DNA from 4 places in the Lentzea sp. NPDC005914 genome. Region 2 is predicted to be linked to each of the others. Evidence: riboswitches for the same ligand, from Rfam matches in the RefSeq annotation. Region 2 holds a riboswitch; each other region holds the start of a gene.
What was found. A riboswitch is a leader RNA that binds a small molecule or an ion and turns the genes downstream of it on or off. The one in region 2 is predicted to bind cobalamin.
Positions count from the first base shown of each region.

Region 1 (7,414 bases), on a different contig from region 2:
CACGATCTCGACCACGCCGACGATGTACAGGGCGGTCTGCGGTGAGCCGGGCACGATCGAGTCGATCCACGGCGCCAGGTAGACGGGCCAGTCCACGAGCAGGTTGAAGAACTTGTCCAGCCCGAACAGGATCGGCGCCACCGTGAACACCGTCCGCAACAGCACGAATGCCTGCGTCGACGGATCCGTGCGCGTCAGGACTGCCATGACTCCTCCTTCTAACGACAACTTCGGCTAACGTTAGAACTAGGTGCCGATTTTCGTCAACTGGAGTAGGTTTTAGAGATGGCCGACCACGTCGCCGCCGTCGCGGCCCTCGACGAGCCGAACAGGCGCAAGCTCTACGACTTCGTGGTGCGGCAAACCGCGCCCATCAGCAAGGACGAGGCGTCGGCCGCCATCGGGCTGCCGCGCACGACCGCGGCGTTCCACCTGGACAAGCTGGTCGAGATGGGGCTGCTGGCCGTGATCCACGAGCGCCGTTCGGGCCGCACCGGGCCTGGCGCGGGCCGTCCCGCGAAGCTCTACCTGCGGTCCGGGGAGCAGATCGAGGTGTCGCTGCCGGACCGGCGGTACGAGGCGGCGAGCCATCTGCTCACGGACGCACTGCTGGAGTCGGAGTCCTCGGGCGAGCCGGCGCGCGAGATCCTGAACCGGCGCGCCTACGAGTGGGGCGAGGACCTGGCGGAGGAAGCCGGCGGCGACGTCGTGCGGGCGTTGGAGGACCTCGGGTTCGAGCCGCAGCAGGAGGATCGGACGATCCGGCTGGGCAACTGCCCGTTCCACAGCCTGGCCCAGAAGCACACGCAACTGGTGTGCGGGATGAACCTGTGCCTGATCAGCGGACTCCTGGACGGGATCGAGGCCCGCAGTCACACCGCGAGCCTCGATCCGTCACCAGGACATTGCTGTGTCAGGCTCGATCAGGCGCCGTCCTCCAGGTCGCCCTCGGTTTCGAGGTAGGCCGCGCGGAGAGCATCCAAAGTGGACGGTTCCGGGTGCTCCCACATCTTGCGCTCGGCCGCTTCCAGCAGCCGTTCGGCGATGCCGTGCAACGCCCACGGGTTCGACGCCTGCAGGAACTTGCGGGTCTCCGGGTCGAGCACGTACGTCTCGGTCAGCTTCTCGTACATCCAGTCCGCGACCACGCCGGTCGTCGCGTCGTACCCGAACAGGTACTCGACCGTCGCCTGCAGCTCGAACGCGCCCTTGTAGCCGTGGTTGCGCATCGCCCCGACCCAGCGCGGGTTCACCACGCGGGCCCGGAAGATCCGTGACGTCTCCTCGGTCAGCGTCCGGGTGCGCACCGCCTCCGGACGCGTGCTGTCACCGACGTAGGCCGCGGGTGCCTTGCCCGTCAACGCCTTCACCATCGTGACCATGCCGCCGTGGTACTGGAAGTAGTCGTCCGAGTCGGCGATGTCGTGCTCGCGGGTGTCGATGTTCTTGGCCGCGACCGCGATCCGCCGGTACGCCGACTCCATGTCCTCGCGCGCGGAGATGCCGTCGACCCCGCGCCCGTACGCGTACCCGCCCCACACCGCGTAGACCTCGGCGATGTCCGACGAGTCGCGCCAGTTGCGGCTGTCGATCAACGGCAGCACGCCCGCACCGTACGCGCCCGGCTTGGAGCCGAAGATCCGCAGCGTGGCCCTGCGCTGGTCGCCGTGCTCTTCCAGGTCCCGCAAAGTGTGCGCCCGCACGAAGTTCTGCCCCGCGGGCTCGTCCAGGTTCGCCACGAGCTGCACGGCGTCGTCCAAAAGGGACACGACGTGCGGGAACGCGTCGCGGAAGAACCCGGAGATCCGGACCGTCACGTCGATGCGCGGCCTTTCCAGCTCCTCCAGCGCAATGACCTCGAGCCCTGTGACGCGACGGGACTGGTCGTCCCACACCGGTCGCACGCCCAGCAGCGCGAACACCTCGGCGATGTCGTCACCGGCCGTGCGCATCGCCGACGTGCCCCACACCGACAGGCCGACCGAGGGCGGCCACTCGCCGTCGTTCTCTTCGCGGTACCTGGCGAGCAGTGAGTCCGCCATCGCCTGGCCGGTCTCCCACGCGAGCCGCGACGGGATGGCCTTCGGGTCGACCGAGTAGAAGTTCCGGCCGGTCGGCAGCACGTTCACCAAGCCGCGCAACGGCGAACCCGACGGGCCGGCCGGGATGTACCCGCCGTCCAACGCGTGCAGCACGTTCGTCATCTCGTCCGTGGTGCGGGCGAGCCTGGGCACGACCTCGACGGCCGCGAACTCCAGGATCTTCTGCACGTCAACAGAGTCGTGCAGGGTCTTCGCGACCTCACGGTTCCAGCCCGCGTCCTCCATCGCCTGGACGAGCGCGCGAGCCTGTTCCTCAACGGCGTCAACGTCTTCGCGCGTGGTGGTCGTGAGCCCGAGCGCCTCCCGCAGGCCCGGCAGCGCGGCGACCTGACCGCCCCACATCTGCCGCGCCTGCAGCATCGCGAGCACGAGGTTGACCCGCACCGACCCGGTCGGCGCCTCGCCGAGGATGTGCAGGCCGTCGCGGATCTGCACGTCCTTGACCTCGCACAGCCACCCGTCGACGTGCAGGATGAACTCGTCGAACTCGGCCTCGTGCGGCCGGTCCTCCAAGCCCAGGTCGTGGTCGAGCTTCGCGGCCTGGATCAACGTCCAGATCTGCGCGCGGATCGCCGGCAGCTTCGCCGGGTCCATCGCGGAGATGTTGCCGTACTCGTCGAGCAACTGCTCCAGCCGCGCGATGTCGCCGTAGCTGTCCGCGCGGGCCATCGGCGGCACCAGGTGGTCGACCAACGTCGCGTGCGCGCGCCGCTTGGCCTGCGTGCCTTCGCCCGGGTCGTTGACGAGGAACGGGTACACCAGCGGCAGATCGCCGAGCGCCGCGTCCGTGCCGCACGACGCCGACATGCCGACGGTCTTGCCGGGCAACCACTCCAGGTTGCCGTGCTTGCCGACGTGCACCACCGCGTCCGCGCCGAACGACGACTCGATCCACCGGTATGCCGCGAGATAGTGGTGCGACGGCGGCAGGTCCGGGTCGTGGTAGATCGCGATGGGGTTCTCGCCGAACCCGCGCGGCGGCTGCACGATCACGACGACGTTGCCCGACTCCAGCGCCGCCAGCACGATCTCGCCGTCCTTGGACTTCGAGTGGTCGACGAACAACGAGCCGGGCGCCTCGCCCCAGTGCTCCTGCATCGACTCGCGGAAGTCGTCCGGCAGCGTCTCGTAGAACTCGCGGTAGTCCGCCGCGGCGATGCGCACGGGGTTGCTCTCGAACTGCTCCTGCGTCAGCCAGTCCGCGTCCTGGCCGCCGGCCGCGATCAACGCGTGGATCAACGCGTCGCCGTCCTGCTCCTGCACGCCCGGCAGCTCGTCGCCGATGTCGTAGCCGTGGTCTTCCATGGCTTTGAGCAGCCGGACCGTGGACGCGGGGGTGTCGAGGCCGACCGCGTTGCCGATCCTCGAGTGTTTGGTCGGGTAGGCCGACAGCATCACCGCGATCTTGCGGTCCTTGGTGGGGATGTGGCGCAGCTTCCCGTGCCGGACCGCGATTCCGGCGACCCGCAGCGCGCGTTCGGGATCCGCCACGTAGACGGTGAGCCCGTCCTCGTCGATCTCCTTGAACGAGAACGGAACCGTGATGATCCGCCCGTCGAACTCGGGGATCGCCACCTGCGTCGCGGTGTCCAACGGGGACAGTCCGTCGTCGTTCTCGTCCCACGACTCACGGCTCGACGTCAGGCACAACCCCTGCAGGATCGGCACGTCCAGCGCCGCCAGGGCCCCGACGTCCCACGCGTCGTCGTCCCCACCAGCGGACGCCTTCGCGGGGTTCGTGCCACCCGCTGCCAGCACCGTGACGATCAGCGCGTCGGCCTTCCCGAGCGTCTCCAGCAGCTCAGGTTCCGCCGTGCGCAACGACGAGCAGTAGACCGGCAGCGGTTTCCCGCCCTTGGCCTCGATCGCGTCGCACAACGCGTGCACGAACGCCGTGTTCCCCGCGACGTGATGCGCCCGGTAGTAGAGCACCGCGACGGTCGGGCCTTGTGCGCTGCCTTCCCGCTCCAGCACACCCCAGGTGGGCGTGGCTGCGGGCGGCGCGAACCCGTGCCCGGTCAGCAGAATCGTGTCTTCGAGGAACTTGTGCAGCTCGGCGAGATTCGCGGGCCCACCGTGCGCGAGGTAGAGGTGCGCCTCGGCACACACCCCGCCGGGCACCGTCGACAGCTCCATCAGCGCGGCGTCCGGTTGCTGCTCACCGCCCAGCACCACCACGGGCAACCCGCTGGCCAGCAGCCAGTCGAGCCCTTCCTCCCACATCCGGCGCCCACCCAGAATGCGCACCACCACGAGGCTGACCCCGTCGATCAACGCGGGCAGGTCGTCGGCCGTGAGCCGCGCGGGGTTGCCGAGGCGGTACTCGGCTCCACTCGCCCGAGCCGACAGCAGGTCGGTGTCAGAGGTCGACAGCAGCAGGATCACGCAGGCTCCATCCCTCGTGGGGTCCTCGCCCCAGGTTGCGGGTGACAGGCGAAGCGGAGTTCCTGACTCCCAGCGTCCGCTGGTCACAGTGGCGGGACCGCGCCGGACTCACACCGGCTTCCTCCTGCGCTTCGTCGTTCGGGCTCACCCTAACCGGCGGGTTACAGTCCGACCTATGCGTAGTCACCCGGATGCCTGCCCCGGCGCCGTCGAGCTGCACGCCGCGGCCGACGGCGGCCTCGCGCGCATCCGGGTTCCGGGCGGCACGCTTTCGGCAGCGCAGTGGGACGTGATCCGGGTTGCTTCGATGGATCTCGGCGACGGCACGCTGGAACTCACTTCGCGCGCGAACCTCCAGATCAGAGGCCTCGCGGACGGCGTCGAACTAGGTGCGCGCCTACGTGCGGCGGGCCTGCTGCCCTCGGACACCCACGAACGCATCCGCAACATCATCGCCGCGCCCCTGGAGGACAACCAGCCGCTGGTAGACGCCCTGGACGCCGCCCTGTGCGCGGACCAGGAACTGGCTGGTCTGCCAGGCCGTTTCCTGGTGACGGTCGGAGCGCCGGTCAGCGGCCTCGGGGGCGACTTCGGGCTGGTAGCAGGCACGGCCGGCACTTCTGCCCCGACCGCCCTCCTGCTCGCCGGCCGCGACACCGGCATCCGCGTCGACGACCCCGTTGACGCGCTCCTGACCGCCGCACGCCTGTTCCAGCAGCTGCGCGGCCCCGCCTGGCGCCTGTCCGAAGTGGACGACGGTGTGCGAAAGATCACCGAGCACTTCGGCACCGCCGACGCCCCGCGCATCACCCCGGCTGTGACGCCTGTCGCACCTTCGCCGACCACCCCTGGCGTGCCGCTGGGTCGCCTCGACGCGCACCTGCTCCCCGGCGTTCCGGTCCGGCTGACCCCGTGGCGTGGCTTGGTCGTGCCCGCTGGCACCGACACGACGGGCCTGATCACCGACCCAGCGTCCCCCTGGCACGGCGTGAGCGCTTGTGCCGGCCGCCCCGGTTGCGCCAAGTCGTTGTCCGACGTCCGTGCCGATGCGCGCGCTTGGGTTGAGGCGTCACACGACACAAACGCTTCACACCACACACACGCGCCCGGCCGGGTACCCCCAGTTTCAATTCTAGGCAGCGGGTCTGACAGTCCCGGCAGGTCCGACAGTCGCGGCACGTCCGAACGTCCCGGCACGTCCGACAGTCACGGCACGTCCGACAGTCGCGGCAGGTCCGAACGTCCCGGCAGGTCAGACACTCCCGGCGCGGTTCACTGGTCGGGCTGTGGGCGCCGATGCGGCCGCCCGGCGGGCGATGTGATCGAGTTCGTCGCGACCGGCGACGGCTACGAGGAGATCAGGTGACGGAGTACATCAAGGACGGCGCGGAGATCTACCGCCGGTCCTTCGCCACTATTCGCGCGGAATCGGACCTCACCAGGTTCCCCGAGGACGTCGCGAAAGTCGTCGTCCGCATGATCCACGCGTGCGGCATGACCGATCTCCCGAACGACGTCGCCTTCTCCCCCAACGTCGTCCGCGACGCCCGCGAAGCACTGCGCAGTGGTGCCCCGATCCTGTGCGACGCCAACATGGTCGCGTCCGGCGTCACCCGCCGCCGTCTGCCCAAGGACAACGAAGTCCTGTGCTACCTCCAGGACCCGCGCACCCCGGACCTCGCCAAGACCATCGGCAACACCCGCAGCGCAGCCGCCTTGGAACTCCTCCAAGACCGCTTCGAAGGTGCCGTCATCGCCGTCGGCAACGCCCCCACGGCGCTGTTCCACCTGATCGACCTGATCGCCAAGGGCGCCCCGCGACCGGCCGCCGTCCTGGGCATCCCGGTGGGCTTCATCGGCGCGGCGGAGTCCAAGGAAGCTTTGGCCGCAACGGACCTGGAGCACCTCGTGGTGCACGGCCGGCGCGGCGGCAGCGCCATGACGGCGGCGGCCATCAACGCGATCGCGAGCGAGGAAGAATGACGGGCAAGCTCTACGGCGTCGGACTGGGTCCTGGCGACCCGGAACTCGTGACGGTCAAGGCCGCACGACTCATCGGAGAAGCCGACGTGGTCGCCTTCCACAGCGCCCGCCACGGCCGCAGCGTCGCGAAAACCATTGCGGAGCCCTACTTTCGCGAAGGCCAGATCCTCGAACAGCTCATCTACCCGGTGACGACCGAGGACACGGACGACTACCAGGGCGAGATCGACCAGTTCTACGAGGAGGCGGCCGCACGACTCGCCGCGCACCTCGACGCAGGCCGCGACGTGGTCGTCCTCGCCGCGGGCGACCCGTTCTTCTACGGCTCCTACATGCACATGCACAAACGCCTGGCCGACCGCTACGAATGGGAAGTCGTCCCGGGCGTGACGTCAGTCAGCGGCGCCAGTGCCGTCCTCGGCACCCCGCTGGTGGAACGCGACGAGGTCCTCACGATCCTCCCCGGCACCCTCCCCTCGGCCGAGCTCGCCGCCCGGCTCGCCGACACCGACTCGGCCGCGATTCTCAAGCTGGGCCGCACCTTCGGCAACGTCAAGCAGGCCCTGCACGACGCCGGCCGCCTCGACAACGCCTGGTACGTCGAGCGAGCCACCACAGGTCGTCAGAAAACCTCGCCCCTGGCCGAGGTCGACCCCGACTCGGTCCCGTACTTCTCCCTGGCCCTGCTCCCCAGCCACTCCAAGCCCGCACGCGCCAAGGGCGAAGTCGTCGTCATCGGCCTCGGCCCCGGCAAGAGCGGCTGGCTCACCCCGGAAGCGCGCCAGGAGATCGAAGCCGCGGACGACCTCGTCGGCTACACCACCTACCTCGGCCGCGTCCCGGACCGGCCCGGCCAGACCAAGCACGCCTCGCACAACCAGGTCGAGTCGGAACGAGCGGCGTTCGCCCTCGACCTGGCGCGCAAGGGCAAGCGGGTGGCCGTC
Region 1 is NZ_JBEXVQ010000040.1:40,865-48,278, reverse strand. It holds gene ABZ345_RS39055 (DoxX family membrane protein) at 1-207, opposite strand, end outside; gene ABZ345_RS39050 (helix-turn-helix domain-containing protein) at 286-963, shown strand; gene cobN (cobaltochelatase subunit CobN) at 924-4,487, opposite strand; cobalamin riboswitch at 4,522-4,654, opposite strand; gene ABZ345_RS39040 (hypothetical protein) at 4,663-5,853, shown strand; gene ABZ345_RS39035 (precorrin-8X methylmutase) at 5,850-6,470, shown strand; gene ABZ345_RS39030 (precorrin-2 C(20)-methyltransferase) at 6,467-7,414, shown strand, end outside.
Region 1: linked by a shared signal. The riboswitch ahead of cobN (cobaltochelatase subunit CobN) and the one ahead of ABZ345_RS23455 (ribonucleoside-diphosphate reductase subunit alpha) in region 2 are both predicted to bind cobalamin.

Region 2 (7,414 bases):
GGAACGTGGCCCAGGTGTTCCTCGGTGACGACTGGGAGGCCACGCTGCGGGGTGTCCGTGCCGCGCTGCGGCCCGGCGGGCACTTCGTGTTCGAGACCCGGCGGCCGGAGCGGCGGGCCTGGGAGGACTGGGCGCGTGCGAAGCCGCGGGTGCTGGTCGGGGTTCGGGAGCAGCTCGAACTGCTCGACGTGAGCATGCCGTTCGTCTCGTTCCGCCACACCTACAGCTTCCCGGACGGTTCGGCGATCGCGTCGGACTCGACCCTGCGGTTCCGCTCGCGCGCGGAGGTCGAGCAGACCCTGGTTCGCTGCGGCTTCAAGGTCGTGGACGTGCGGGACGCGCCCGATCGGCCGGGCCGCGAGTACGTGTTCGTCGCCCAAAAGGCATAGCGGGCAGGCAGGCATGACGGGCGTCAGCTGACGAGGGCGGGCTGCTTCCAGGCCCGCACCAGCCACGGCAGGATCCGCGGCATCCGGTCGGCCACGACGTCGTGCAGCACCACGATCATCCGGCCGGACTGCCGCGGTCCCGCGTCCAGCCACACGGCCTGCATCAGAACACCCGTCTGGAGGTCGAGCCCCGCCTCCGCCCGCGCCAGTGCGACGTCCGTGGCGGCGGCGGGGTCCACGACCTCGACGTGCGCGAAGCCGGAACGACGCAGTTCGGGATGCAGCTCCACGAGGGAGTCCACCGCGGCGGCCAGGCGTCCCACGCCCAGGCCGGCCCGAACCTGCACCGTAATCGCTCTCATGTTAGGAGACCCTAACCCAGGCTCCACGAGGGATCGCGCCCACTGAGTCCTAGGACACGGTCGAGCAGAGGCGCGTCCGGGCCGACGTCGACCGCCGCACCGAACAACGAGCCGTCCCGATCGTCCGGGCCGATCGACGACACGAACCCGTGGACGACCTCGAGCAGGTTCTCGTCGACCTCGAACGGCTGCCCTGTCGCGCGAGCGAGGTCCCAGCCGTGCAGCACGAGCTCGTCCAGCGCCACGGCACCCGCCACCTCGCCGGGCAGGTCGACGCCGCCCGCCCTGGTCATGCCCTCCCACGCGTCCTTCGCCCGCCAGGCCTCGGCGAGCTCGCCCAGCCGTGCGGGAATCGCCTCGCGGAAGTCCAAAGGCAGGCGGGACGCGTCTCCCGCGGCCGTCCCGTCGAGCGGGGTCTTCAGCGCGGCCATGGTGAACGCCACCGACAGGCCGTTGATGTGGTCGAGCAGGTCGCCGACCATGTAGTCGGGACACGGGGTCGGGGCCTTCAGGTCCCCGTCCGTCACGGTGCGCACCAACCCCGCGAGCTGATCGGCCGCAGGCGATAAGTCGAACATCAGTAGCCGTCTCCTCCCCAGAACTGTTCCTCGAGCGTGTCCGCCGTGCCGGCGAGCAGCTGCAGCGGGTCGGTGAACTCGTGGATGTCGAGGTCCGCCAGCGGCAGCGAGTGCCGCACCACGACGTGCTCCCCCATGATCGCGAGGCCGCACGCGACGGTGGACCTGCCGACCTCCTCCAGCACCTCGCGGAGGTTCACGTCCTTCGCGAGGCCGCAGGGGGACGCGATCTGCACCCATTCGTGCATCTTGTCGAGCACTTCCCGGACGACGATCACGACCTGCGTGCGCTCGTCATCGCCCTCATCATCGTCACCGAAGGTGAAGAGGATCCTCAGCTCCTCGTCCTCGTCGTGGATGACGTCGTACTCGGCGCGGACGTAATCCGCGAGGTCTCCCCAACTCGCCATGGCGCAACCCTACTTGCCGCGATCGCCCACAGCCCGACGACCAGCACGGCGCCGACCTCCGCGGCGAGCAAGATCCTCTCGATGTAGCCCAACGGGAACACGCGCCACCACCGAACGCCGGAGGCCGCGCCCATCACAATGGCGTAGAGGATGGGCATGAACGCGACAACGCTGACCACACCGGACGCCATCGCGACTTTCGCGTGCCGGCCCCACACGTGGTCCCGGAGCCACGGCCGGGCCAGCAGGATCACCGCGACCGGCAGGCTGACGAACGCGATCATGCTGCCGAACCGGTGGATGCTGCCGCTGAGCTCGTTGGTGCCCATCGCCCAGTTCGTCTTGGGGAACGCGACCACGAGCAGCAGGCCCACCGACCACAGGACCAGCGCGATCGAGCCCGCGGACCGCCATCTCGTCAGTCCCTTGTGGACGAGCGCGGCGAGGATCGCGAGCGACCCGATCGCCAGCAGCAGCACGGCGGTGTCGAAGACGGCGCGGTGGTCGCCCAGCGCGTACTCGCTGATCGTGCGGCGCAGCGGGCCTACGGTCAGGTCGAGCAGGCCGACCATGGCCACCGTGGCGACGACGGCGAGTGAACCGCCGGTGGCGGCTAGTCGAGGAATCAGCACACAACGGTCAACGCCGGGGTGAACCTCCGGGGTTCCTGGATTCAGCAAGCCGACAGGTTGCTCCCAGCTTCCCGACAGGTGACTCCTACCTCAGCGCCCGCGCCGCTTCCTGTTCCACCGCGTCGGCCACCGCCGTCAGCGCCGGGGAGTCGAGCTTCCACTGCTGCCAGTACAGCGGGATGTCGACCGTCCGGCCGGGCGCGAGGTCGACCAGGCCTTCCTGCAGCTGTTGCGGCGGCACCATCCCCCACCCGAGGCCCGCCACGATCGCCCGCACGTACACCTCCGACGACGGGACGTAGTGGCGGTGGTCGGACGCGCCACGGCCGCGGGTCAGCGTGCGCACGAACCGGTCCTGCAGGTCGTCGTTGCGGTCGAACACCACGACCGGCGCGTCCGGCAGCCACGACTTGACCGGGCCGTCCGCGTATCGGTCCACAAAGGACTGTGTGGCCATTGCGGCGTAACGGATGCTGCCCAGCTTGCGCACCGAGCAGCCCGCGACCGGCTCGCGCGAGGACGTCACGGCCGCCATCACCACACCCTGTCGCAGCAGGGCGGTCGTGTGGTCCTGGTCCTCGCGGTGGAGGTCGAACGAGATCTTGAGCTCCGGCGAGACCCGTTGCAGCGCGGGCAGGAACCAGGTGGCGAGCGAGTCGGCGTTGACCGCGATCGGCACCCGTACGACGGCGTCCTCGCCGAGGGCCGCGTCGAGGTCCTGATCCAGAGCGAGCAGTTGCCGACCGTAGCGGACGAGCACCTCCCCCGATGGTGTCAACCGCACCGGCCGCGCCCGCACCAGCAGCACGCGACCTGTCCGTTGCTCCAGGGCCTTGATCCGTTGCGAGACAGCGGAAGGAGTGACGTGCAGATTTGCGGCAGCCGCGTCGAACGTGCCCGCGTCGACGACCGCGAGCAGCGTGCGCACCAGGTCCAGGTCCATCACAGCGGCTAATGGTACGTAAGAATCTTTAGCTGGTCTCATCAAGACCGCGTCAATACCGTCGTGGGCGTGACTGACCTGCTGCTCGGCTTCGGCACCATGATGACCCTGATCGTCGCGATCGGCGCGCAGAACGCTTTCGTGCTGCGCCAAGGACTCCGGCGTCAGGCCGTGGCCAGGGTCGTCGCCGTGTGCGCCCTCTCGGACGCCATCCTCGTGGCGGTGGGCGTCGCCGGGTTCGGGGCGATCGTGAAGATGTTCCCGCGCGCCGTCACCGTCGCTGCCGTCGTCGGCGGGCTTTTCCTGCTGGGATACGGGTTTCTGGCGGCGCGGCGGGCGTTGCACCCGCAGTCGCTGCGGGCCGGCGGCGACAGCGCCAGGCCCGTGCTCACGGCACTCGCGCTGACGTGGCTCAACCCGCACGTCTACCTGGACACCCTGCTGCTGCTCGGCTCGATCGCGGCCGGGCGGTGGCTCTTCGGGGTCGGCGCGGTGACGGCGAGCGTCACGTGGTTCGTCGCGCTCGGCTTCGGCGCCCGCCTGCTCAGCCCGCTGTTCGCGAAGCCCCGCGCGTGGCGGGTGCTGGACGGCGTGATCGCGGCCGTGATGATCAGTCTCGGGGTGACCCTGATCGCCGGGTGGTGATCATCACCAGCGCCACCGCCACCGCCAGAACACCGGCCGTCACGGGCGCTGCGGCACCGATCCCGAGGGACGCCGAAGCGAGCCCCGCACTGACCAGAGCACCGATGACGACCCGCGGCCGAAGATCACCCACGTTGATGACCATAGCCCGCGACACGCGCATGTTGGGTGGTGATCCAGACCCCACCACCACATGTAGTATCTGCCGCGCTGGTGGTTCACCGGCCCGGAGCAACGGGCCCGGTGAGGCAAGAGGGAACCCGGTGAGAATCCGGGACTGCCCCGCAGCGGTGAGTGGGAACGAAAGCCGTCAACGAAGCACTGGGTCTCCGGACCTGGGAAGCGACGGCCGGTAGGAGTCTTTGCGGTCTGCCCACGAGTCCGAAGACCTGCCACTGGTGTGCGCGCAAACCTGCGCGCACGACACGGTGCCCCGAGGGAGGGCTGCTGTGTGCATCAGTGGTGTCCTCGCTGGCGTGCGCATGCGTTTCCTCGGGCCGGCTCGCGAGGAGAGAGCGTGCCCGACCGCCTTTCAGTGGTCATCAACGAAGCCTGTGCAGACCTGCCGAACGCGTCGGCCGAGGCGGTTCTGGCCGAGACCAAGCGGAATCTCTACGCCGGCATCACCGACGCCGAGCTCGCGCTGGCGCCGATCATGGCCGCCCGCACGATGGTCGAACACGACCCGGACTACTCGTACGTCAGCGCGCGGTTGCTGCTGGACAAGCTGCGCGCCGAGGCCTGCGGCGTTCCCTTGTCGCACGCCGAGATGACCGAGCGCTACCCGGCGTACTTCGCCGAGTTCATCGGCTACGGCATCGACTGCGGCCAACTCGACCCGCGCCTGGCGGACTTCGACCTGGTCAAGCTCGGTTCGGCGCTGGACGCGTCGCGTGACCTGAACTTCCAGTTCCTGGGCATGCAGACCCTCTACGACCGCTACTTCCTGCACCACGACGGCCGCCGTTACGAGCTGCCCCAGGCGTTCTTCCTGCGCGTCGCCATGGGCCTGGCGCTGGAGGAGGACGATCGCGACGCCCGCGCGATCGAGTTCTACGAGCTGCTCTCGTCGTTCGACTTCATGTGCTCGACACCGACGCTGTTCAACTCGGGCACCACTCGCCCGCAGCTGTCGTCGTGCTTCCTGACCACGGTGGACGACGATCTCGCCTCGATCTTCCACGGCATCAGCAACAACGCGCTGCTCAGCAAGTTCGCCGGCGGTCTCGGCAACGACTGGACGCCCGTGCGCGGCATCGGCGCGCACATCAAGGGCACCAACGGCAAGTCGCAGGGTGTCGTGCCGTTCCTCAAGGTCGCCAACGACACCGCGGTAGCCGTGAATCAGGGGGGCAAGCGCAAGGGCGCCGTGTGCGCGTACCTCGAGACGTGGCACATCGACGTCGAGGAGTTCCTCGACCTGCGCAAGAACACCGGTGACGAGCGGCGCCGCACGCACGACATGAACACCGCGAACTGGGTGCCGGACGAGTTCATCCGCCGGGTCCGCGCGAACGACCAGTGGACGTTGTTCTCGCCCGACGAAGTGCCGGACCTGCACGACGCGTTCGGGGACGAGTTCGCGGCCAAGTACCGGGCGTACGAGGAGATGGCCGACAACGGCGAGATCAAGGTCTTCCGCCGGGTGCAGGCCGTCGACCTGTGGCGGCGCATGCTGACCATGCTGTTCGAGACCGGGCACCCGTGGATCACGTTCAAGGACCCGTGCAACCTGCGTTCGCCGCAGCAGCACAGCGGTGTCGTGCACTCGTCGAACCTGTGCACCGAGATCACCCTGAACACGACGGTCGACGAGGTCGCGGTCTGCAACCTGGGCTCGGTCAACCTCGCGCGGCACGTCACCGCGGACGGCATCGACCACGCGCGGCTCGAGAAGACCGTGCGCACGGCGGTTCGCATGCTCGACAACGTGATCGACGTGAACTACTACACGATCCCCGAGGCGCGGAACTCCAACCTCCGGCACCGACCGGTCGGTCTCGGCCTGATGGGGTTCCAGGACGCGCTGTTCACGCTCGGCACGCCGATGGCCAGCACGGAAGCCGTCGAGTTCGCCGACCGCAGCATGGAGGAGATCAGCTACTACGCGATCACCGCGTCGGCTGAGCTGGCACAGGAACGCGGCGCGTACCAGTCGTTCGAGGGATCCTTGTGGAGCAAGGGGATCCTGCCGATCGACTCCGTGGAGATCCTCGCGGGCACACGCGCGGAGGGTGAGCTGGAGCAGAACCGCGGGTCCACGATGGACTGGGACGTCGTGCGCGAGAAGGCCCGCGCGGGCATGCGGAACTCGAACGTCATGGCCATCGCGCCGACCGCCACCATCGCGAACATCACCGGCGTGAACCAGTCGATCGAGCCGCTGTACCGCAACCTGTACGTGAAGTCGAACATGTCCGGCGACTTCACCGTGACCAACCCGGACCTGGTGCGGGCGCTCAAGCAGCGCAAGCTGTGGGGCGAGCAGATGATCTCGGACCTGAAGCTGCACGACGGCAGCCTCGGCGCGATCGACCGGGTGCCGCCGTACCTCAAGGCCCTGTACGCCACGGCGTTCGAGGTCGACAGCTCGTGGCTGATCGAGGCGGGTTCGCGCCGGCAGAAGTGGATCGACCAGGCGCAGTCGCTGAACCTCTACCTGGCCGCGCCGAGTGGCCGCAAGCTCGACGAGCTGTACCAGCTGGCGTGGCTGCGCGGCCTCAAGACCACCTACTACCTGCGGACGCAGAGCGCCACGCACGTGGAGAAGTCCACGCTGCAGGGCACCGACGGCAAGCTCAACGCCGTCTCCCCCAACGCCTGCGCCGTGACCGACCCCGAATGTGAGGCTTGTCAGTAATGGGCATCGAAGCAGGCGCCGCGCGCGTCAGTGTCGACGACAAGGCGATGATCAACTGCCGCGCCGACGTCAACCAGCTGCTGCCGCTCAAGTACCACTGGGCGTGGGACAAGTACCTCAACGGCTGCAACAACCACTGGATGCCGACCGAGGTCTCGATGCAGGCCGACATCTCGCTCTGGAAATCGAAGGACGGCCTCACCGAAGAAGAGCGCCGCATGATCAAGCGCAACCTCGGCTTCTTCGCGACGAGCGAGTCGTTGGTGGCCAACAACATCGTGCTCGCGGTGTACCGGCACCTCACCAACCCCGAGTGCCGCCAGTACCTGCTGCGCCAGGCCTTCGAGGAGGCCGTGCACACTCACACGTTCCAGTACATCTGCACCTCGCTCGGCCTGGACGAGGGCGAACTGTTCAACATGTACCGCGAGATCCCGTCCATCACCGACAAGGCCGCCTGGGCACTGCAGTTCACGCAGCACCTGGAGGACCCGGAGTTCAGGACCGGCACGCCGGACAAGGACCAGGCGTTCCTCAAGGACCTCGTCGCGTTCTACGTGGTCTTCGAGGGCATGTGGTTCTACACGGGCTTCGC
Region 2 is NZ_JBEXVQ010000016.1:136,008-143,421, reverse strand. It holds gene ABZ345_RS23490 (class I SAM-dependent methyltransferase) at 1-389, shown strand, start outside; gene ABZ345_RS23485 (hypothetical protein) at 413-751, opposite strand; gene ABZ345_RS23480 (TIGR03086 family metal-binding protein) at 763-1,329, opposite strand; gene ABZ345_RS23475 (hypothetical protein) at 1,329-1,739, opposite strand; gene ABZ345_RS23470 (DUF998 domain-containing protein) at 1,664-2,371, opposite strand; gene ABZ345_RS23465 (LysR family transcriptional regulator ArgP) at 2,457-3,314, opposite strand; gene ABZ345_RS23460 (LysE family transporter) at 3,414-3,959, shown strand; cobalamin riboswitch at 4,157-4,371, shown strand; gene ABZ345_RS23455 (ribonucleoside-diphosphate reductase subunit alpha) at 4,477-6,819, shown strand; gene ABZ345_RS23450 (ribonucleotide-diphosphate reductase subunit beta) at 6,819-7,414, shown strand, end outside.

Region 3 (7,414 bases), on a different contig from region 2:
GGACACCCGCGCGGGTGGCCGACACCCCGTGGGTTGTGGCAATCACCACCACGGACGGCCAGCTGATCTGCGGCGGCGCGCTGGTGGCCCCGGACAAGGTCATGACGGCCGCCCACTGCGTGACGCTGAAGGGCGTGCTGGGCAAGAACCAGCGCCCGGCCGACCAGGTGCGCGTGGTCGCCGGCCGCACCGACCTGCGCTCCCACGACGAGGGCGTCGAAGCTCAGGTCGTCGACGTGTGGCGGCACCCCGACTACCGCGAGGTCACCAAGGGCGACGACGTGGCGATCCTGACCCTGGAACGCTCGTTGCCGTATCGGACGATCGCGCTCGGCGAGGTCGGCGACGAGGGCATGGTGCTCGGCTGGGGCCGCACCGCCGAGAACACCCCGCCGTCCATGACCCTGCGCAAGGTCACCGTGCCGATCTTGTCGGACCAGGAGTGCATGCTGAAGGAGCCGGATTTCCGGCCGGGTGCGATGTTGTGCGCAGGACGAGGAAACCGTGACGCGTGCACGGGCGATTCCGGCGGCCCCCTGGTGGTGCGGGGCAGGCTGGCGGGTGTCGTCTCGTTCGGCCGAGGCTGTGCGCGGGCGGACGAACCGGGTGTCTACACCCGTCTGGCTCACTACCGGTCCGTGCTGGGCTTCTGATATCCAAGGTGCGGTGCGAACCACACCGTTTCCCGCCACTCTGCGCCGGCAGTGGGGCCTCGACCTGAGCCCCGGCCAGCTCTACGCCATCCTGCGTCTGCGTCAGGACGTCTTCGTAGTCGAGCAGAACTGCGTCTACGCCGACGTCGACGGCCACGACCTGGACCAGGGCACCCGGCACTTCTGGCTGGAAGCCGACGGATCACACGACCCGCTCGCGTACCTGCGCCTGGTCGAGGAGCCCGACGGCACGTTCCGCATCGGCCGCGTCGCCACGGCCCGCATGGCCCGTGGCCGCGGCTTCAGCCGGCGGTTGATGCAGGCCGCGCTGGTCGACGTGGGCACCACGCCGTGCGTGCTCGACGCGCAGACGTACGTGACGGACTTCTACGCGTCGTTCGGGTTCGTGGTGGAGGGTGCGGAGTTCATCGAGGACGGCATCCCGCACATGCGGATGGTGCGCACGCCCTGACGCGGCGCGCTCCACGCCAGCCGTGCGGCTTCTTTCCCGAGAGCGCGGCGTTCATCGAGGACGGCATGCGGATGGTCCGCACGCCTCGATGCCGCGCGCCGGCCTCACCGAGACCGAGGCTCCACACCCGCGGCCGCCGCGCACTCCCTGATCACCCGCACCGCGCGTTCGATCTCCGCCTCGGTCAGGTCGGCCCGCGCGGTCAGCCGCAGCCGGCTGATCTGGTCCGGCACCGACGGCGGCCGGAAGCACCCGACGACCACGCCGTTGGTCCGGCAGTTCTCGGCCCACTGGAACGCCTGCTCCGGCGACGGAGCCCGCACGCTCACCACGGCGGCCGTCGGCGTGCTCACCTGAAAACCGGCTTCCTTGAGCCGGTTCGACAGGTCGTGCGCCACGGCCAGCGCGCGCGAGGGACGGTCCGGCTCCTCGCGCAGGATCTTGATCGCCGCGAGGGCCGCCGCCGCGCTCGAAGGTGCGAGCCCGGTGTCGAAGATGAACGTGCGCGCGGTGTCGATCAGGTGCTTGATCACCCGGCTCGGCCCGAGCACCGCACCACCCTGCGCGCCCAGCGACTTGCTCAGCGTCAGAGTCGTGATGACGTCCGGCGCCTTGATGATGCCCGCCTCGGCGACCGCACCTCGTCCTCCGGGCCCGACGACACCGAGCCCGTGCGCGTCGTCGACCACGAGCGCGGCACCGGTGGCGCGGCAGGCCTCGTGCAGCTCGTTCAAAGGCGCGATGTCGCCGTCGACGGAGAACACCGAGTCCGTGACCACGATCGCGCGTCGCTTGCCGCGGGTCTCCAGAGCGTGCCGGACCTTGCCGACGTCGCAATGGTCCGCGACGACCACGTCCGCCTTGGACAGCCGCGTGCCGTCGATCAGCGACGCGTGGATGTGCTGGTCGGCGACGATCGCCGTGCCGGGGCCGGACAACGCCGTGACCGCGGCGAGGTTCGCCAGGTAGCCGCTGCTGAACACCAGCGCCGACTGCGAGCCGCAGAAGTTCGCGAGCTCGTACTCCAGTTCGGCGTGCAGTTCCGTCGACCCCGTGACCAGGCGTGACCCCGTGGAGCCCGCACCCCACTTCAACGTGGCGGCGGCCGCGGCACCGGCGACGCGCTTGTCCTTCGCGAGCCCGAGGTAGTCGTTGCTGGCGAGGTCGAGGTCCGTCGAGTCCGAGGTGCGCGGCCGGAGACGGCGGGTCAGACCCGCCTTGGCCCTCGCTTCAGAACGGACGTCGATCCAGTCGAACGTGGACTCACCACCACTGGAAATCGCCTCAGTTGTGCTCACGGTCACCGCCAGAGTCTCCCATCCGCCGACTAGCGTGCCGCTCGTGGACCTGTTCACCTTCACGCGCGCCGAACTCACCTCGCCGGTGCAGTTCTGCGACGGCCGCTGGGTGGTGTCGGGTTACGACGACGTGCGCGCGATCCTCGCCGATCCTGTCACCTACCTGCCCGACAACGCCCTGACCGCCGTCACGCCGGTCGCGCCGGCCGCGTTGCGCGCCCTGGTGAGGGCCCGTTTCTCGCTGCCGCCGACGCTCGCGAACAACGGTTCCGAGTCCCACGCCGGCCTGCGCAGACTCGTCGCGTCGTTCTTCACGCCGGTTCGGGTCGCCGCCGCGGAGCCTCGCATCCGTGAGCTCGTTTTGGAACGCCTGGGTGGCACGGATCTCGTGCACGACCTGGCCTGGGACACGCCCGCCATCGTGCTGATGGACCTCCTCGGCCTGGAGAACGTCGACATCCCGACGCTCAAGCGCTGGAGCACGGGTTCCCTGGAGTTCTTCTGGGGCAACATCTCCACCGAACGCCAGCTGGAGCTCGTCGACGACGTCGGCGACTTCCACCAGTGGCTGATCAAGCGTTACCACGCACGGGACGGCGAGCTCTTCGAAGCACTGGCCGACGCCGGTGTGTCCGCCGAGGACTCCGCCGGCCTCTGCTACTTCCTGCTGATCGCGGGCCAGGAGACGACGACTCAGTTGCTGTCCACGGCGTTGCGTCGTGCGCTGCAGGACCGCGCGTTGTGGGCACGTCTGGGCGTGCCGGGTGTCGCGGAGTCGTTCGTGGAGGACGTGCTGCGGACCGACACGCCCGTGGTGACCTGGCGGCGGCTGACTGCTCGTGAGGTCGTGCTGTCCGGTGTTCGCGTTCCTGCCGGTGCGGAGCTCGTGTTGTTGTTGAGCGGCAAGGAGAACGACCCCAGGCACCTCGCGTTCGGCTACGGCCGCCACTTCTGTCTCGGCGCCGGTCTGGCTCGGTTGGAGACCGCGGTGACGTTGCGGACCGTGGCGGAGCACGAGCCGTCGTTGCACCTGGTCGGTGAGGATCCGCAGTGGCTGAACCTGCTGTCGTTCCGCGCGCCGAAGTCGGTGGCCGTGAGTCGCTGACCTGAGGTTTGATGCTCGGGTGATGAATCGTCAGCTCTCGGGAACCCGCAAGAAGACGCTGCTGGAGAGGCTCGGCCCCGTGCCGGACGTCGACCCCGACCGGTACGGCGACGGCGGCCCGGTGGGCGCGCTGGAGGCGCGGGTCGCGCAGTTGCTGGGCACCGAGGCCGCGTTGTTCGTGCCGACCGGGACCATGGCGCAGCAGATCGCGCTGAAGTGCTGGGCCGACCGCACGCACAACCCGATCGTGGCGATGCATCCGCAGGCGCACCCGCTCAACCACGAGGACGACGCGCTGACCGTGCTGTCCGGTCTCCGTCCGATCAAGGTGCGCAACTCCGAGGTCGCGACCTGTCCTGAGCCGTTCGGGACGCTGCTGCTGGAGGTGCCGGACCGCGAAGCCGGGTTCATCCTGCCGACCTGGGACGAGCTGACCGAGACGGTGGACGCCGCCCGTGAACGGGACGCGGTCGTGCACCTCGACGGCGCGCGGCTGTGGGAGAGCACGTTCGGCCTGGGCAAGCCGCTGGCCGAGATCGCCGGCCTGTTCGACTCGGTCTACGTGTCGTTCTACAAGTCGCTGGAGGGAGTCTCCGGCGCGGCACTCGCGGGCAGCCAGGACTTCGTCGACCAGGCTCGGGTGTGGCGGCACCGCTACGGCGGCATGCTGTTCCAGCAGTGGCCAGCGGCGCTTTCGGCGTTGCACGGCCTCGACACCGTCCTGCCGAAGCTCGGCACGTACGTCGAGCACGCCAAGGTCGTGGCGGCGGCGATGGGCCTGCCGGAACCGCACACCCACCAGTTCGCGCTGCACCTGCCCGGCGATCCGAAGCACCTGACCGAGGTCAGCGGCAAGTTCCTCGGCAACTTCTGGCGGGACGGCACGCTCGCGAAGAACGAGGTCACGATCGCCGAGCCCGCGCTGGAGTGGACGGCGGACGAGGTCGAGGAGGCGTGGGCGCACTTCCAGAGCCTGCTCTGAGCGATGTCGCTCACCTGGCTGTTGGTCCCGCAGGTGCGAAATGCGACGATGCCGGGGCTGTGAGGGGAGTGCGAGGAAGCCGGTGCGAATCCGGCGCCGTCCCGCGACTGTGACCGGTCCTGGAGAGACCGGGAGTCAGGAACTCGACCCCCTCTTCGATCAACCGGCCACGGGCGTGGACACCCGAGGAAGGACTTCGCCGAGCATGTACCCCTTTTCGGCCGTCGTCGGACATGACGATCTCCGGCTCGCCCTGCTGCTGAACGCCGTGCACCCCGGCATCGGCGGCGTTCTCGTCCGCGGCGAGAAGGGGACCGCGAAGTCGACCATCGTGCGTGCCCTGGCCGCACTCCTCCCGGAGCTGGACGTCTCGCGGAACTGTCGCTTCGGGTGCGTTCCCGGCAGCACCGACTGCCCCGACGCGCCCCACGAAGGCAGCGAACGACGGCCAGCCAAGCTCGTCGAACTGCCGGTCGGCGCCACCGAGGACCGCCTGGTCGGCTCGCTCGACCTGGAGAAGGCCCTGACCGAGGGCGTGCGGGCGTTCCAGCCGGGTCTGCTCGCCACCGCGCACCGGGGCGTGCTCTACGTCGACGAGGTCAACCTGCTGCACGACCACCTCGTCGACCTGTTGCTCGACGCCGCCGCGATGGGCCGTGCGCACGTGGAACGCGAAGGCGTCTCGGTGTCGCACCCGTCCCAGTTCCTTCTGGTCGGCACGATGAACCCCGAGGAGGGCGAGCTCCGGCCTCAGCTGCTCGACCGGTTCGGGCTCACGGTCTCGGTCAAGGCGTCGCGGGACGTGGCCACCCGGTACGAGGTGATCAAGCGCCGGCTCGGCTACGAGAACGACCCCGGGTCGTTCACCTCCTTCTGGGCGCACCACGACGCCCAGCTCAAGCAGCAGATCATCGACGCGCGGGCCAAGCTGCCCCGTGTGTCCCTTCCGGACGGTGAGGTGCGCAGGATCGCCGCTGTCTGCGCGGCTTTCGAGGTCGACGGCATGCGCGCGGACCTCGTCGTCGCCCGCACCGCCACCGCCCACGCGGCCTGGCGGGGCGCCGACGAGGTCGAGGAGCAGGACGTCGAGGCCGCCGTGCGGCTCGCCCTGCCGCACCGGCGCCGGCGCGACCCGTTCGACGAGCCCGGCATCGAGGAGCAGCAGCTCGAGGACGCCATGCGCGAGGCAGCCGAGCACGCCGAGGAACCCGGCGACGGCCCCGACGACGACGGTCCCGGCGGCGGCGAGCTGCCCGAACCGCAGGAAGGCCCCCAGGGCAACGGGAACGCGCCCAACGACCGTCCGGCTCCGGAACCCGCTCCGGCGTTCAAGGCGAGGCTCCTGGAAGTCCCCGGCGTCGGAGAAGGCGCGCCGGGCAAGCGTTCCAGGGCCCGCGCCCGCACCGGCAGGATCGTCCGTTCGTCCAAAGTGGACGGCAGTGGCCTGCACCTCGTCGACACGCTCCTGAACGCCGCGCCGCACCAGCACGAACGCGGCCGCACCAGCCCCGGTCTCATCCTCGCCGCGTCAGACCTGCGCAAGGCGGTGCGAGAGGGCAAGGAGTCCAACCTCATCCTGTTCGTGGTCGACGCCTCGGGCTCGATGGCCGCACGCCAGCGCATGTCTGCGGTGAGCGGCGCGGTCGTCTCGCTGCTCCGCGACGCCTACCAGCGCCGCGACAAGGTCGGCGTGATCACGTTCCGCGGCAGCAGCGCCGAAGTCGCTTTGCCCCCAACGACTTCCGTGGACGCCGCCGCGACCCGTCTCAAGAAGATGCGCACCGGTGGCCGGACCCCGCTGGCCGACGGCATCCTCAAGACCCACAAGATCCTCGAGATCGAACGGCTCAGGGAACCGCAGAAGCGCCCGCTGGTGGTGCTGCTGACCGACGGCCGAGCCACGTCGTCCGGACTCGGCGGCGATCCGACCAAGGACGCGCTCAAAGCGGCCGGGCTGCTCGAACAGACCGCGGTGGTCGTCGTCGACTGCGAACAGGGCCACATCCGCCTGGGGCTCGCCCAGAAGATCGCCGAGGCCCTGAAGGGCGCCTGCGTCCGCCTCGACCAGCTCAGCGCCGACCACCTCGCCGGCGTAGTCCGCGCCGCGTAAGGAGAAACCCAAGTGCCACAGGGACAGCCCACCGAGGTGCCGAAGGACGGCCTGACGACGCGGCAGCGTCGCAACCGGCCGCTGCTCATGCTGCACACCGGTGAGATGAAGGGGAAGTCGACGTCGGCGTTCGGCATGGCGTTGCGCGGCTGGAACCAGGGCTGGGACATCGGCGTGTTCCAGTTCGTGAAGTCCGCCAAGTGGAAGGTCGGCGAGGAGTCCGCGTTCAAGGCGCTCGGCAGGCTGCACGACGAGACCGGCGAGGGCGGCGCCGTCGAGTGGCACAAGATGGGCGAGGGCTGGTCCTGGACCCGCAAGCAGGGCACCGAGGACGACCACGCCGCGGCCGCGAAGGAAGGCTGGGAGGAGATCGCCCGCCGCCTTCGTTCGGAACGGCACGGCTTCTACGTCCTCGACGAGTTCACCTACCCGCTGCACTGGGGCTGGATCGACGTGGACGAGGTGGTGGACGCGCTGGCCAACCGTCCCGGCCACCAGCACGTCGTGATCACCGGTCGGTACGCGCCCGAGAAGTTGATCGCCGCCGCCGACCTCGTGGTGGAGATGACCAAGGTCAAGCACCCGATGGACGCCGGGCAGAAGGGCCAGCGGGGGATCGAGTGGTGAACAGGCTGGTCGTCGCGGCCCCGGCCTCGGGCAGCGGCAAGACCACGGTCGCGACGGGCCTCATGGCCGCGCTGCGCCGCGCCGGGTCGCGGGTCGCGCCGTTCAAGGTCGGCCCCGACTACATCGACCCCGGCTACCACTCGCTGGCCACCAACCGGCCGGGCCGC
Region 3 is NZ_JBEXVQ010000006.1:106,785-114,198, reverse strand. It holds gene ABZ345_RS10390 (serine protease) at 1-653, shown strand, start outside; gene ABZ345_RS10385 (GNAT family N-acetyltransferase) at 667-1,125, shown strand; gene ABZ345_RS10380 (8-amino-7-oxononanoate synthase) at 1,230-2,423, opposite strand; gene ABZ345_RS10375 (hypothetical protein) at 2,467-3,528, shown strand; gene ABZ345_RS10370 (beta-eliminating lyase-related protein) at 3,551-4,510, shown strand; cobalamin riboswitch at 4,540-4,676, shown strand; gene ABZ345_RS10365 (putative cobaltochelatase) at 4,716-6,620, shown strand; gene cobO (cob(I)yrinic acid a,c-diamide adenosyltransferase) at 6,633-7,247, shown strand; gene ABZ345_RS10355 (cobyrinate a,c-diamide synthase) at 7,241-7,414, shown strand, end outside.
Region 3: linked by a shared signal. The riboswitch ahead of ABZ345_RS10365 (putative cobaltochelatase) and the one ahead of ABZ345_RS23455 (ribonucleoside-diphosphate reductase subunit alpha) in region 2 are both predicted to bind cobalamin.

Region 4 (7,414 bases), on a different contig from region 2:
GGGGAAGGGCTCCAGCCACGGCACCTCGAACGCGGGCACCAGCGGGGTCTGCGGATCGGTGCTCGCGGCGCCCAGCCCGGACGGCAGCGGCCGGCGCGCCTTTCCCTCCAACGCGGTCAGGCACGCGTTCGTGGCGATCCGGTACAGCCAGGTCCTGATCGACGCCCTGCGCTCGTCGTAGCGCTCGCGGGCCTTCCACGCCCGCAGCATCGTCTCCTGGACCAGGTCCTCGGCCTCGTGGACCGACCCGAGCATGCGGTAGCAGTAGGCCAGCAGCTCGCCGCGGTGCTGCTCGACGCTGGTCTCGAAAGTCGTGTCGGTCATCGCGATGAGTATGGGAGGCCTCGCAGGTATGTAGTGGCATGAGCGATCTGATTGTCATCGAGTTCGTGACACTGGACGGCGTGGTCGAGGACCCGGACGGCTCCGGCGGCACACCCGGCGGCGGCTGGGCGTTCCGGCACGGACCGGAAGCCGTGGCGGGAGACAAGTTCGGGCTGGGACCGTTGCTCGACAGCGGTGTCATGCTGCTCGGCCGGACGACGTGGGAGCTGTTCGCCAAGATCTGGCCGGGCCGCACCGACGAGTTCTCCACGAAGATGAACGACATCCCCAAGCTCGTCGCCTCGCGCTCGCTGACCGGTGTGGACGGTTGGCGCAACTCGTCGCTGGTCGGGGGCGATCTCGTGGCGCAGGTGCGCGGGCTCAAGGCGCACAAGGACGTCGTGGTCACCGGCAGCACCAGCGTGGTGCGGCAGCTGGCCGAAGCCGGTCTCGTCGACGAGTACCGCCTGATGGTGTTCCCAACCGTGCTCGGTACCGGGCAACGACTTTTCGCCGGCCGGATGTCCGATTTGCACCTGGTCTCGCTGGAACGCAAGGGAAGTGCCGCACTCCTGCGCTACCGCACCGCTCCTCGGTGACGCGAGGTGTAGGGGGTTCCCTCATGCTTCCGCCGGTCCGGAGCGCAAGGCTGAGCCGGGGCACGAAACTGCCCCGGCGGCGAACCGAACTTCAAGGACGGCAATGAGAACAGCAATCCGTGTGCTCTGCGCGGCGGGCATCCTCGCGGCGCTCACACCCGGCGGCATCGCGCACGCCGAACCGGCGGGCACGACCCCCGTCAACGCTCCGGCGGACGGCCCGTCGCTCTCGGCCGACGGCCGCTACGTGGCGTTCTGGTCCTCGGCGAGCGACCTCGTGGCGGGCGACACCAACCGCGTGTCCGACGTGTTCGTGCGCGACCGGCAGACCGGGGAGACCACCAGGGTCAGCGTCGACTCCGCGGGCGTTCAGGGCGACAACGTCAGCCGCAACCCGTCGATCTCGGCGGACGGCCGCTACGTCGCGTTCGAGTCGTTCGCGACGAACCTGGTGGCCGAGGACACCCTGGGCCACTGGGACGTCTTCGTGCACGACCGGCAGACCGGGGCGACCACGAGGATCAGCCGCGGCCGTTACGAGCGGGAGGCCGAGAGCGACAGCCTCAATCCGTCGATCTCCGCCGACGGCCGGTTCGTCGCGTTCGACTCGCTGGCGTCGAACCTGATCTACCGCGACTGGAACAACTACCGCGACGTCTTCGTCCACGACCGGACTGACGGGAGGATCACCAAGGCCAGCATGGAGACCAACGGCTTCGAGAGCAACGGGCCCAGCCAGAAGCCCTCGATCTCGGCCGACGGCCGTTACGTCGCCTTCGAGTCCAACGCGACGAACCTCGCGGTGTGGTCCGACAACAACCGCGTGTCCGACGTGTTCGTGCGCGACCAGGAGACCGGCCGCACCAACCGCGTCAGCGTCTCCAGCGCCAACCTCGAGGGCGACTCGGTGAGCTGGCAGCCGTCGATCTCGGCCGACGGGCGTTACGTCGTCTACACGTCCAACGCGTCGAACCTGGTGCCCGGCGACAGTTCTCCCGGCGGTGACGTCGACATCGACGTGTTCCGATTCGACCGGCAGACCAAGAAGACCACCCAGGTGAACCTCGGCCCGGACGGCACGAGCACCAGCGGCACGCCCGTGCACCGCCCGGTGATCTCGGCCGACGGCCGGTTCGTCGCGTTCCAGTCCGGCGAGTGGGACCTGGTCCCCGGCGACACCAACGGCAGCTGGGACGTCTTCCGGCGCGACATGGTGACCACGACCACGACCAGGGTCAGCGTCGCCTCCGCGGGGGAGGAGGCCAACAGCCAGAGCGGAACGCCCGCGATCTCGGCCGACGGACGCCACGTCGCGTTCACGAGCTACGCGACCAACCTCGGCGGAAGTCCCACACTGGTCGCCAACCTCTACGTGCGCGACCTCGGCGACTGAGCGGACGCCCACACCCCGGCCAGCGCCGCCCGGCCGGAGACCCCGGCCTTCGCGTAGATCCGTCCCAGGTGGACCTCGACGGTCCTGGGACTCAGGTGCAGTCGCAGGCCGATGTCCCGGTTGGTCAGACCGTCCGCGACGAGCGCGGCGATCTCCACCTCGCGGGCGGTCAGGTCGAAGCGGTTCGTCTCGGCGCGGCGGGGACGGCGTGCGTTCATGCGCCGTTCCTCCCGCGCCAACTGGGGCAGGAACAGCCGCGCGTCGCAGCGGGTGAACACCGTGCGGGCGGCCACGAAGTGCTCACGGGCCAACTCGATCTCGTCGCTGCCGCCGAACGCGGTGGCGGCGAGCAGGTGTGCCCGGCCCGCCTCCACGGCCACCCCGAGCCGGGTGAACGTGCCGGCGGCGGCGACCGCGAACGGTGCGGCCGCCGCCGGATCCGTTGGGAGAGTGGCGATCGCGCGGGCCAGCTCGGCCATCGCGGTGCGCAGCGGCACCCCGAGCGCTGTGGCCGCGTCCTCAGCGCGGTCCGCCCACCCGGTGGCGTCCCGGCCGATCGCGACCTCGGCCTCGGCGAGCAGCTGGTAGGTCAACGGTCGGGTGAGCGGGTCCACCGCGGGCAGTTCGGGTCCGCCACCGGTGCTCAGCAACACCTCGACGCAGCCGTGCGGATCGCCGTTGTGCACCAGCGCCTGGGCCAGCATCGCCTCGGCCTGACCGCTGCGCCACGTGTTCGAGGCGACGGAGTGGTCGTCGATGGCCACAGCCCGTTCGCCCAGGCGCACCGCCTCGGCCGGGTCCCCGCGCAACGCCGTGATCCAGCAGCCGAAGGTCAGCACCGTGACGCGGAGCTCGTCGCTGTCGGTCAGCTCGGCCGTCTCCATGCCGTCCTCGAAGCAGTTCGCCGCCTCCGCCAGCTCGCCGACGTAGGCGTGCACCATCCCGCGGATCGCGGTCAGCACTGCGATCGCGTGCGTCTGTCCACTCGCGCGGGCGAGCCGCAGACCTCGGCCGACATGCCTGCCCGCCGCCGTGAGCCGGTCGGCGGAGGCTTCGGCCCAGCCCAGCCAGAAGACCGCGTCGATGTCGCGGACCAGGTCGCCGTCCGGCAGCCCGTCGACGAGCGCCGCCGCCTCGTCCAGCCGGTCCGCCCGCAGGTCGACGAGGGTCGCGACCGACAGCGCCATGGCCAGCAGGGTGGGATCCCCTGCGTCCCGTGCGGCCGTGATCACCTCGGTGATTTCGTCACGGCCTGGTGCACGCTCCCGTTCGACGCTGCGGCCCGCGAGGAGCGCGACCTGCAGCACCGCCGCCGAATGAGCATCCGTGTCCGCGATCCGCCGCCACTCGCCGCGCAGCATCGCCGTGGCCTCGGTGTAGCGCCCGAGGAGCCGTTCCACGGTCGCGCAGGCCCGCACCGTCCGCGCCCGTGCGGCCGTCAGTTCGACCGGCAGGAGCCGCAGCACCTCGTGCATCGTCTCGCTGGCCTGCCGCAGATCTCCCGTGGCACCGAGTGCCTGGGCCAGCCGCCCGAGCAGGAGAAGTCGTTGCGGCGTGGCCGACTCCGCGTCGGGGAGCAACCTGATGGCCGCCCGCAGGAAGTGCGCCGCCGTCGCGGGCGTGGAGTGCATCGTCGCCTCGGCTGCCTCGCCGAGCACCGCGACGGCGTCGAGATCGCCTCGGGCGGCGGACCGCTCCACGTGCCGGGCGAACTCGGCGGGAGGCGCCCCACGGCGTCGCAACGCCGCCGCTGCCCTGCCGTGTGCCTGGAGCCGCCAGCCCGGACCCGCGTCCTGGTAGGCGACGCTGCGCACGAGCGGGTGGCGGTAGCGGAACCGGCCGGTGGCGACGTCCAGCCGCACCAGGTCGCGGTCGGCGAGCCGGTCGAGATCGGTGAGCACCGACTCCGGTGCCAGCGTCGCGGTTTCGGCGAGAGAGCCGGCGTCGAAGTCGTCCCCGACGACCGCGGCCGCATGGGCGACGACCCGTTCCCGCGGCGTCAACGCGGCCAGTTCGGCGGCGAGCACCGCGTGGACGGCGACCGGCAGGCCGTTCGCGTCGGCCCGTACCAGCGCCTCCAGGTAGAAAGGATTTCCCGCGCCCGCCCGGTGGATCTCCTCGCGCCGGGACCGGCCGAGCTCGGCGGGCAGGAGCAGGTCGGCGTCCGCCAGAGCCAGCGGCGCGAGCTCCAGCAGTTCGGCCACACCGTCGGCCGCGGCGCGCGACAACGCGTGCCACAGGCGGGACGAGGTCTGCCGGGATCTGCTCGCCAGCGCGAGGAGCAGCCGCCCCCGTGGTGGGTGCCGCAGCAGGAAGTCGAGCAGTTCCACCGAACCCTCGTCCGCCCAGTGCAGGTCGTCGAGCACGAGCACCAGCCCGCACGGTTCGACGAGCAACTCCAGCAGTGCGCGGACGGCCCTGTGCAACCGGTACCGCTCCGCGTCCACCAGGTCCGCCGGGCCGTCCGCGGGGATCGCGGGGAAGATCGTCGCGAGCAACCCGAGCCGTTCGGGACCGAGCACGGCGAGCCTGTCCGGTTCCAGCCGCGCGAGGTGGTCGTCGAGTGCGGTGACGAACACCCCGAACGGCACGTGCGACTCGAACTCCGCCGCGCGTGCGCCGCGGACCGTCCACCCCGTCGCGAGCGTCGTCAGTTCCGCCAGCAGCCTGCTCTTGCCGATTCCCGGTTCACCGGTGACCACGACGCACCGGGCGCCGTCCGCTGCCAGCAGTCTGCGCAGGACGGCGAGCTCTCGCGCCCGGCCGGGTAACTCAGCCATACCTGGGTGGACCTGCCTTCCGGTCGCCGGCCGGAACCTCGCTGCCGAGGCTCGGGTTAGCATGCGTGGGTCGTGCGTGGGGGAAGTCCGGTCGAAGTCCGGCGCTGACCCGCAACGGTAGGCCCTCCGGCGAGAGGGCGAGCCCGAATACCCGCACACGGCAGACCAAAGCAACTCTCCTGCCGTGGACTGCGGGAAGGGAACAAGTGATCGGGAAGATCAGCGCGCTCGTCGGCGTGCTCGCCGTCAGCGTTGTCGCGGGCGTTTCGCTCGGCCCCGTCAGCATCCCGTTCGGCCAGACCGCCGAACTGCTGCACGCCGCCATCACCGGCGGGGTGATCTCCGCCGCCGACGCCGGGCAGTACCACATCGTCTGGGACATCCGGCTGCCTCGCGTGCTGCTGGCCGCGGTCGTCGGCGCGGGCCTCGCCACCGTGGGCGTGGCGATGCAGGCGATGGTGCGCAACGCGCTCGCGGACCCGTACGTGCTCGGCATCTCGTCGGGCGCCAGCGTGGGTGCGATCGCGGTCGCCACGCTCGGGGTGCTGCCCTCGCTCGGCGTGTACGCGATGTCGGTCGGCGCGTTCACGACGGCGCTGGGTGCGAGCGTGCTCGTCTACCTCACCGCGCGCACGAACCGGGGCCTCGCGCCGCTCAAGCTGGTGCTGACCGGCACCGCGCTCGGCTACGGGTTCTCCGCGATCGCGATGCTCCTCGTCTTCCAGGCACCGCGGGGAGACGCCTCCCGCGCCGCGATGCTGTGGCTGCTCGGCAGTCTCGGTGGCGCGAGCTGGCAGTCGTTGCCGGTAGCGGCGTTCGTCACCGCGGGCGGCATCGTCCATCTGCTGACGAAGGCCCGGCCGCTCAACGCGCTCGCGATGGGCGACGAGACCGCGACCACGCTCGGGGTGCCGGTGCAACGCCTGCGCACGCACCTGTTCCTGGTCACCGCGGCCATGACCGGCGTGCTGGTGGCGGTCAGCGGCGCGGTCGGGTTCGTCGGGCTGATGTTGCCGCACCTCACGCGCATGGTCGTGGGAGCCGATCACCGCAAGGTGCTGCCGCTGGTGCCGCTCGCGGGTGCCAGCTTCCTGGTCTGGGTCGACGTCGCCGCGCGCATGCTGGCGGCGCCCGAAGAGCTTCCGCTGGGCGTGATCACGGCCGCGCTCGGCGTGCCCTGCTTCGTGTTCCTCATGCGCCGCAAGGCCTACGTCTTCGGGGGACGCTGATGCTGGTCGAGCTCGACGGCCTGACCGTCAAGGGCATCGTCGACGACATCAGTCTCCGCGCCGAGAACGAGGTCGCCGGCATCATCGGCCCCAACGGCAGCGGCAAGTCGACGACGCTGCGCTGCGTGTACCGGGCGTTGAAGCCCACCTCCGGTGCCGTGCTCGTCGACGGCGAGAACGTCCACAAGCGACAGAACCTCGCCGTGGACCTCGCCGCGCTCACCCAGGAGTCGCAGGTCGAGTTCGACTTCACGGTCGCCGAGGTCGTGGAGATGGGCAGGCTGCCGCACGAGCGCGATCCCGCGAAGGACGCGCGGGTCTGCGCCGAGGCACTGGCCACAGTGGACGCGGCTCATCTCGCGGCCAGGAGCTTCCTGACCCTGTCCGGTGGCGAGCGGCAGCGCGTGCTCATCGCTCGCGCGCTCGCTCAGGAACCGAACGTGCTCGTGCTCGACGAGCCGACGAACCACCTCGACATCCGCCACCAGCTCGACGTGCTGCGGCTGGCCCGCACGCTGGGCAGGACCGTTCTGACCGTGCTGCACGACCTCAACCTCGCCGCGTCCTACTGCGACCGGCTGTACGTGCTCGACGAGGGACGGCTCGTGGCGGGCGGCACCCCGCACGACGTGCTCACGCCGGAGCTGATCGCCAAGGTCTTCCACGTCACCGCGCACGTGGTTCCCCATCCCACCACGGGAGTGCCCCAGCTCCTGTTCGACCAGGAGGTCACCCCTTGAGAATCGCACTCGCCACGGCAGCGCTGCTGCTCGTCTCCGGCTGCGGTGCCACGGTCGCGCAGGACACCTCCGCGTCCGACCCGGTGACGGTGAAGAACTGCGGCCAGTACGTCACCTACGACAAGGTGCCGTCCAAAGTGGTCACCAACGACACCGGCATCACCGAGCTGATGTTCGCGCTGGGCCTCAGGGACCGGATGGCCGGGTACGTGGTCGACGGCATCGACACCGTCGACGTCCGCACGTCACCGTGGAAGACGGACTTCGAGAGCGCGAAGCACCTGTCCGACAAGATCTCCAAGGAGGTCGTGCAGGGCGCGAACGCCGATCTCGTCCTCGCCGGCTGGAA
Region 4 is NZ_JBEXVQ010000006.1:313,640-321,053, reverse strand. It holds gene ABZ345_RS11385 (sigma-70 family RNA polymerase sigma factor) at 1-324, opposite strand, end outside; gene ABZ345_RS11380 (dihydrofolate reductase family protein) at 363-923, shown strand; gene ABZ345_RS11375 (hypothetical protein) at 1,027-2,316, shown strand; gene ABZ345_RS11370 (LuxR family transcriptional regulator) at 2,292-5,096, opposite strand; cobalamin riboswitch at 5,147-5,270, shown strand; gene ABZ345_RS11365 (iron ABC transporter permease) at 5,303-6,325, shown strand; gene ABZ345_RS11360 (ABC transporter ATP-binding protein) at 6,325-7,065, shown strand; gene ABZ345_RS11355 (ABC transporter substrate-binding protein) at 7,062-7,414, shown strand, end outside.
Region 4: linked by a shared signal. The riboswitch ahead of ABZ345_RS11365 (iron ABC transporter permease) and the one ahead of ABZ345_RS23455 (ribonucleoside-diphosphate reductase subunit alpha) in region 2 are both predicted to bind cobalamin.